2 regions of the Pseudomonas sp. GW821-FHT05D12 genome follow, and region 2 is predicted to be linked to the other one. Evidence: predicted binding sites of a transcription regulator. Region 2 holds the regulator's gene; the other holds the start of a gene.
The links. Region 2 encodes FliA, which starts transcription of late flagellar genes. Its sites were predicted from a motif close to CTAAAGTTTNNNNNNNNNNNGCCGNTAA; they were not measured.
Positions count from the first base shown of each region.

Region 1 (4,211 bases), on a different contig from region 2:
CCAGTTGTATCGTGTAGGTGCCCGGCACCAGCACGGCGCGTTGCGGTGAGTCATTTTTGTAGTAGTAGGTCGAGAACGGAATATTGCCGACCTTTTTATCGTTGACCCGGATGATGTTCAGGTCCGGCTGCAGGTCCAGGAAGCTGCGGTTGGGCCTTCCCGCGTAGGTGTCGGTTTCGACGATGGTGTAGCGAGACTCATCGCGCGGTTCACTGGAATCCACATTCGAGTAGGCCGGCATTTCGGCGCAGCCGTGAAGGCACAGCAGGGTCAAAAACGGTAGGGCAATTTTGCGCATTACAAAACCTGAATCCATGTCAGAAAGTACAGTCGATGATCGATGAAGGGACGCGGCAGGCTTACGCTTGTGCCGTCCATACGGCCAGTTCATAGCCGTCGGGGTCGGTGAAGTGGAACCTGCTGCCGCCGGGGAAGGCGAAGGTCTGGCGGGTGATGACCGCGCCGAGGGTGTGCAGCCGCTGTTGTGTCTCAGCGAGGTTGTCCGCATACAGGATGATCAAGGGACCACCCGGTCGAACCGGTTCGTCGGTGGTGAAGCCACCCGTGAGGCGGCCGTCGGTGAACTCGGTATAGGTGGGGCCGTAGTCGACGAATGTCCAGCCGAATGCGCCACCGTAAAAGGCTTTGCTGCGTGCAATGTCGCCGACGTTGAACTCGATATTGTCGATTTGTCGGTCTTTACCGCGAACGCTCATGGTCGCCTCCCTGGCCGATATTTAGGGCGGCGAGTGTAACCTATCCGCTGATGCCTGGACCCTATCGATCACGCGGGCAACGCTGGGGTTCATGAGCGCTCGGGCCTCAAGCGTGAAATTTGCGCCCCAGCGCGTCCAGCCGCACCGCAATCGGTGGCAACTGCTCGCTGCTGCGCGCCAGGGTTTCCACGTCATTGGCGGTGCTCTGCGCAATGCTCTGCACGGCCTGCAATCGCCCGACTATCTCCAGGTTCGCCGAGGTCTGCTCGCGGGTGGTGCTGACGATGTGGCCGTTGAGCTGGTCGATCTGCGCGATGTCGAGGCCGACCGCCTGCAGCATTTGCACGGCGACCTGGCTGTCTTGTACGCAGCGCTCCACACCCTGGCGACTGTCGTGCATGGCCTCGACGGCTTCGCGGCTGCCTTGTTGCAGGCTTTCGATGATGGTTTTGATCTCCTGGGTGGAGACGGCGGTGCGTTGCGCCAGGCTGCGGACTTCGTCGGCGACCACGGCAAAACCACGGCCTTGCTCGCCCGCGCGGGCTGCCTCGATGGCGGCGTTGAGGGCCAGGAGGTTGGTCTGGTTGGCGATGCTGTTGATCACCTCCAGCACCGTGCCGATCTGCTCGGCTTGCACCGCCAGGCCTTCCACGGTCTGGTTGGCACCGCTGAGGCGCGAGGCCAGTTGGGTGATTTCCTGCTGGGCGCGGCCGACGCTTTCCTGGCCGCGAATGATCTGTTGGCTGGCCTTGCCGGCGTGTTCCACCGCGTGTTCGACGTGCACCGCGATGTGGCCCATGGCGTCTTCCATGCGTTGCATCGAGCCGGTCATCTGGCTGATTTCGGCCAGTTGGTGCCGCGCGCCTGTTTCCAGGGTGCCGCTGGTACTGGCGAGGGCCTGGCCGAGTTGGCCGAGGCCGTGGGAGTCGCGGGCGACGCCGTCGATCAGATGGGTGATCTGCTGCAGGAAGTGGTCGAAACGCTGGGTGAGGGACACGTGCACCTTGCCTTCACCCTGGGCGGTTGCCACGGTGAATTGGGAGGTGACGGCGAGCATTTTCTCGAGCATTTCCTGGCTTTCAACAGCTTCGGCCTGGCTGTGCACGGCCAGGTAGAGCAGGGCGATGGTTTCCATCACCACATAGAAGGCGTGGACGAACACCATGCCCCAGCCGCCGTGATGCTCCATCACGAACACCGGGAAACCCTGATGCTGCAACGCATGGAAGACCACGTGGTGCACGGCGATGGTCAGCGCCGCGATCAGGATCGGCAGCCAATCGCGGTAAAACGTCAGCACTGCCAACAGCGCGAAGATGCCGAAGTGGGATTCGATCACGCCCTGCGCCTGGTTGATGTGCAGCGCGGCCATCACCATCAGTCCGGCCCCGAGCGCGCAACGCATGACGCGGCGGCCGCCAACGGCGCGATACAGCGCAGTGAGCACCACGCTGGTGCCGCCGCCCACGATCACCGCCTGCAGCAGGGTGTCGTGCCAGAACGCCAGGCCCAGCGAGAACAGGAACATCAGCCAGATCAACGCCAGCATGATGCGGTCGGCCTTGCGGTAGTGCTCCAGGAAACGCGTGCGGACGGGCATTCACTCTTACTCCATGTGGACTGGCCAGGAACAAAGCATGCGGCGTGCCACGTGGGCCCGCAGGTCGAGCAAAGCAGGTATCAGGATTTTTGCAGGATCAGGGATGCCAAGAGTTTATCGGCATCCCTGTGGGGGACTTTAAGCGCGGCGAACAGCGTGCCCCACAAGGCCTATTGGGGCACGCCGTGGGCGTCCAGCCTGGATCAGAAGCTGTACTTGGCCGTCATCATCATGTTGCGCGGGGTGCCGTAGGCGTCGCCGCCGTAGCTCACCGAGTTGGCGATGGACGAATAGTAGCGGCGGTCGAAGATGTTGTTGGCGTTGAGCTGCAGGTCCAGGTGCTCGTTGACCTTATAGCCGGCCATCAGGTCGGTGACCGCGTAGGCGCCCTGTTTGAGGCGGTAGTTGCCACCGTCATTGAGCGGGACGTCGTTGTACATGCGGCTCTGCCAGGAAATGTTGCCGCCGATCCGGAGTTTTTCCAGCGGGCCCTGGAAGTTGTAGCGGGTGGTCAGTTTGAACAGCTGCTCCGGGGTGTCGGTGTCGAACTGCTTGTTCACCTTCTGCGGGTTGGCGTCATCCTTTATGGTGTGGGTCCGCGCGTAGGTGTAGCCCCCGCCGACCTGCCAGTTCTCGGTCAGGGCGCCTTGCAACTCGACGTCGATACCCTGGCTGCGAATCTCGCCCGAGGCTTCGTAGCACGTGGCCTGTGGGCAGGTTTGCGGGAAGATCTGGACGGCGCGGTTTTCCTGGTCGACGTTGAACAGCGCGAGGCTCGCATTCAGCGCACCGCCGAGGTATTCGCCCTTGATGCCGACTTCATAGTTCTTGCCGACGATCGGCTTGACCGGCGTGCCCGCGGTGTCCTTTTCGCTCTGCGGCGTGAAGATGTCGCTGTAGCTGACATAGACCGAGTGATGGTCGTCCAGCTCGTAGATCAAGCCGGCGTAGCGGGTCAGGTTGCGGGTCACATGGTAGTCGCCGTCGCCATCACGGTTGTTGTAGTCGTACCAGTCCAGGCGCGCGCCGAGGATCAGCTTCAGCGGGTCGGCCAGGCTCAGGCGGGTGGTCACATAGACGCCGTCCTGGGTGGTGACTTCGTGGTCGTTGTTGGTGTGCACAAAGTCCGGCTTGCCGGCTGTAAGCGGCCAGTTGGTGTCGTACGGGCTGTAGTTGTGGGTGGTCAGGTCGTAGACCCGCTTGCTGGCCCCCACCACCAGTTCGTGGGTGCGCCCGAAGGCCTGGAAGGGCCCGCTGGCAAAGGCGTCGACGCCGGCCTGGTCCTCATCGAAGGCGGCCTGGTAGACCGTCCGGGCCGGTGTGTTGTTGACCCAGCGCGACTGGTAGGACCCGGAGAATAATGCGTTCTGCTGGGCGTAGTTGGCGTTGACCTGCAGGTTCCAGTCATTGGCCAGGCGCTGGCGCAGTTCGGCGAAGACCGTATTGATTTCCTGGTCCTTGTTTTCCCAGTCGGTGCCGGGGTTGTAGGAGCGCGGCAGGTTCAGGTGGTGGCCGTCCTGGCCGATCATCGCGGAACCCCAGAAGTAGTTGGTCTTGTCCTTCTGGTTGGAGAAGCCCAGGGTCAGGGTGGTGTCTTCGCTGAGGTCGGCTTCGGTGACGGCATAGAACAGGCCGTGATCTTCCTCGACCTTGTCGATGAAGCTGTTGGCGTCGCGGTAGGAGGTGACGACCCGGCCACGCAGGGTACCGCTGTCATTCAGTGGGCTGGAGGCGTCAAGTTCGCCACGGTAGTCGTCCCAACTGCCGGCGGCACCGGTGAGGGTGACTTTCTGCTCATCCAGCGGGCGCTTGCGGATCAGGTTGATGGCGGCCGAAGGGTTGCCTGCGCCGGTCACCAGGCCGGTGGCACCGCGTACGACCTCGACGCGATCGAA
Region 1 is NZ_JBWKSN010000002.1:22,642-26,852, forward strand. It holds gene AC07SI_RS03030 (hypothetical protein) at 1-298, opposite strand, end outside; gene AC07SI_RS03035 (VOC family protein) at 360-716, opposite strand; gene AC07SI_RS03040 (methyl-accepting chemotaxis protein) at 823-2,316, opposite strand; gene AC07SI_RS03045 (TonB-dependent siderophore receptor) at 2,520-4,211, opposite strand, start outside.
Region 1: a site for FliA is predicted at 2,431-2,458, ahead of AC07SI_RS03040 (methyl-accepting chemotaxis protein). Genes of this name have one in related genera too.

Region 2 (4,211 bases):
CGAACTGGCCTTTGCCGTGCAACTGGTCGAGCAGGGATTCAAATTCTGCGTCGGTAATGTCTTCGCTGGTCGGCGCTTGTGGCGCGGCGGCTGCAGGCGCTTCAGCCTCGGCTTTCACCGCATTGAGGGAGTTGAGCAACTGCTCGAACTCGCTGTCCGTCACATCCGCTTCAGGCTCTGCCACAGGCGCAGGCTCAGCTTGCGCCACGGGCGCTGCCGAGGTGTCGGCCGGCTCTGCCAGGCGCGCCAGGGCGGCGAGCAGTTCCGGGGTGGCCGCAGTGATCGGGGCACGTTCGCGGACTTCGCTGAACATGCCGTTGACCGCATCCAGTGCTTCGAGAATCACGTCCATCAATTCCGAGTCAACGTGACGCTCACCCTTGCGCAGGATGTCGAACACGTTCTCGGCGATGTGGCAGCACTCCACCAGCTCATGGAGCTGGAGGAAGCCGGCGCCCCCTTTTACAGTGTGAAAACCGCGAAAAATTGCATTGAGCAGGTTCGCATCATCCGGACGGCTTTCCAGCTCGACCAGTTGTTCGGACAGTTGCTCTAAAATTTCGCCGGCCTCTACAAGGAAATCCTGAAGGATTTCTTCATCGGCGCCGAAGCTCATGTGGGTGCTCCTTAGAAGCCTAAACTGGATAACAGGTCATCTACGTCATCCTGACCTGACACAACGTCTTCACGTTTATCGGCATGAATCTGCGGACCTTCACCCTTGGCGAGATGTTTTTGTGGATCTTTTTCCGAGAGGATCGCTTCACGGTCATGTTCGATGCCGGCAAAACGGTCTACCTGGCCGGCCATGAGCACCAGTTTGAGCAGGTTGCTTTCCACTTCGGTGACCAACTGGGTCACACGCTTGATCACCTGGCCGGTGAGGTCCTGGTAATCCTGGGCCAGCAGAATGTCATTGAGGTTGCTGGAAACCGTGCGGTTTTCCTGCTCGCTGCGTGACAAGAATCCGTCGACCCGACGCGCCAGTTCACGAAACTCCTCAGCCCCCACCTCGCGGCGCATGAAGCGGCCCCAATCGTGGCTCAGGGCCTGGGCTTCGGTGGCCATGCCATTGACCAGGGGCGTGGCGTTTTCCACCAGGTCCATGGTGCGGTTGGCCGCCGCTTCAGTCAGCCTGACCACATAGGACAGGCGTTCGGTCGCGTCGGTGATTTGCGAAATTTCTTCGGCCTGGGGCATGTGCGGGTCAATCTGGAAATTGACAATCGCACTGTGCAGCTCGCGTGTGAGCTTGCCCACTTCCTGATACAGGCCGCGGTCACGGGTCTGGTTGAGCTCATGGATTAACTGCACCGCGTCGCCGAACTGGCCTTTTTCAAGGCTGTCGACCAACTGATGAGCATGCTTTTTCAGGGTCGACTCAAAGTCTCCCTGTGACGTTTCTTTATGCTCCATAGCTCCCCCGCGATGGCATTAGCCGTGGATGCGTTCGAAGATTTTTTCGATCTTCTCTTTCAAGGCCAATGCAGTGAATGGTTTGACCACGTAACCGTTGACCCCGGCTTGGGCGGCTTCGATGATCTGCTCACGCTTGGCTTCGGCGGTCACCATCAGCACGGGAAGGCTGCGCAGTTTTTCGTCGGCGCGCACATGGCGCAGCAAGTCGATACCGGTCATGCCCGGCATGTTCCAGTCCGTTACCAGAAAGTCGATGCTCCCGCTGTTGAGGATCGGAATCGCCGTAATGCCGTCATCCGCCTCGACCGTGTTAGTGAACCCAAGGTCACGCAACAGGTTTTTTATGATCCGCCGCATCGTTGAGAAGTCATCAACGATGAGGATTTTCATGTTCTTGTCCAATTCGACCTCCAAGCAGTCTTAAACGCGCCCAGCACCTGGACGCGCCATTTCAATCAACAGGCATTACACAAAAAGGACTGCCGGGGGCACCACGGGCCGATCCCGCGAGGGTCAATCACCCTCGCGGTGTGGTTTGCAGTGCTCCCCAACACTGCCTGTCAGCGCGCTCGCCACTCTCCCAAACGCCCCCGCAAGCGGGCTGCGCACTGGCTGTGCAACTGGCTGACCCGCGATTCGCTGACTCCCAGGACCTCACCGATTTCCTTGAGGTTCAGCTCTTCGTCGTAGTACAGCGCCAACACCAGTCGCTCACGCTCCGGCAAATTGGCAATCGCGTCCGCCAGCGCACCCTGGAAGCGTTCATCCTCCAGGTCGCGCGACGGCTCCAGATGAGCACTCGCGCCGTCCTCGTGCAGCCCTTCGTGTTCGCCGTCCTGCAACAGGTCGTCGAAACTGAACAGGCGGCTGCCCAAGGTATCGTTCAAAATCCCGTAGTAATCGTCGAGACTCAATTGGAGTTCGGCCGCAACTTCGTGATCTTTAGCGTCGCGACCGGTTTTTGCTTCAATTGCGCGAATTGCGTCACTGACCATGCGCGTATTGCGATGCACCGAACGCGGCGCCCAGTCACCTTTACGCACTTCATCGAGCATCGCGCCACGGATGCGGATACCCGCATAGGTCTCGAAACTCGCGCCCTTGCTCGCGTCGTATTTGGTCGACACTTCGAGCAGGCCGATCATGCCCGCCTGGATCAGGTCTTCGACCTGGACGCTGGCGGGCAGGCGTGCCAGCAAGTGATAAGCGATGCGCTTGACCAGCGGCGCATAGCGCTCGATCAATTCACCCTGGCTGTCACGTGCCGATTTCTTGTAAAGGTTGTAGCCGCTGGATGTCATAGCACCGGTCCTGCGCTCGTCTGATGCACCAATCGCTCGACGAAAAACTCCAGATGCCCCCGAGGGTTGGCAGGCAACGGCCAGGTATCGACCTTCTGGGCAATAGCCTTGAACGCCAAGGCGCATTTGGAACGAGGGAACGCTTCGTAGACTGCACGCTGCTTTTGCACAGCCTTGCGTACACACTCGTCGTAGGGAACTGCGCCGACGTATTGTAAGGCGACATCGAGGAAGCGATCCGTGACCTTGGTCAACTTGGCGAACAGATTGCGCCCTTCCTGTGGACTCTGGGCCATGTTGGCCAGCACGCGGAAGCGGTTCATGCCGTAGTCACGGTTAAGCAGTTTGATCAGGGCATAGGCGTCGGTGATCGAGGTGGGTTCATCGCAGACCACCAACAGGACTTCCTGCGCAGCGCGCACGAAGCTGACCACGGACTCGCCGATCCCGGCGGCGGTGTCGATCACCAGCACGTCGAGGTTGTCGCCGATATCGCTGAACGCCTGGATCAGGCCGGCATGCTGCGCCGGGCTCAGGTGCACCATGCTCTGGGTGCCGGAGGCGGCCGGCACGATGCGGATACCGCCAGGGCCCTGCAGCAGCACGTCGCGCAGCTCGCAGCGCCCTTCGATCACATCGGCAAGCGTGTGTTTGGGCGTCAGCCCCAGCAGAACGTCGACGTTCGCCAGCCCCAGGTCAGCATCCAGCAGCATGACGCGACGGCCAAGCTCTGCCAGGGCCAGGGACAAATTCACTGACACGTTAGTTTTCCCGACGCCACCTTTGCCGCCGGTCACCGCGATCACCTGTACGGGATGCATGCTGCCCATTTTATTTCTTTACCTTGTCTTGCTTAGACGCAGGCTACATGGCTTGGCCGCGTGAATCGCTTGCAGACCATCGATGTAGGTACATTTCACGGTGTTCATCCTGCCCTCAACCCACCCGCTTTGCCGGGCTGTGATAGAGGTCGGCGAACATATCGGCCATCGCTTCCTCGCTAGGCTCTTCTTGCATTTGCACGCTGACTGCACGGCTGACCAACTGATGACGGCGCGGCAGATGCAGATCATCCGGAATCCGCGGGCCGTCGGTCAGGTAGGCGACCGGCAACTCATGACTGATGGCCAGGCTCAACACCTCGCCCAGGCTCGCGGTTTCGTCGAGCTTGGTGAGGATGCAGCCGGCCAGGCCGCAGCGTTTGTAGCTATGGTACGCAGCGGTAAGAACCTGTTTCTGGCTGGTGGTTGCAAGCACCAGGTAATTTTTCGACTTGATGCCGCGCCCGGCCAGGCTTTCCAGCTGCATGCGCAACGCCGGGTCGCTGGCTTGCAGGCCGGCGGTATCGATCAACACCACGCGCTTGCGCAGCAGCGGGTCGAGGGCGTTGGCCAGGGATTGGCCCGGGTCGACATGGGTCACCGACACATTGAGGATCCGACCCAAGGTCTTGAGCTGCTCCTGGGCACCGATACGGTAGCTGTCCATGCT
Region 2 is NZ_JBWKSN010000009.1:94,207-98,417, forward strand. It holds gene AC07SI_RS18040 (chemotaxis protein CheA) at 1-616, opposite strand, end outside; gene AC07SI_RS18045 (protein phosphatase CheZ) at 628-1,416, opposite strand; gene AC07SI_RS18050 (chemotaxis response regulator CheY) at 1,435-1,809, opposite strand; gene fliA (RNA polymerase sigma factor FliA) at 1,980-2,720, opposite strand; gene fleN (flagellar synthesis regulator FleN) at 2,717-3,550, opposite strand; gene flhF (flagellar biosynthesis GTPase FlhF) at 3,657-4,211, opposite strand, start outside.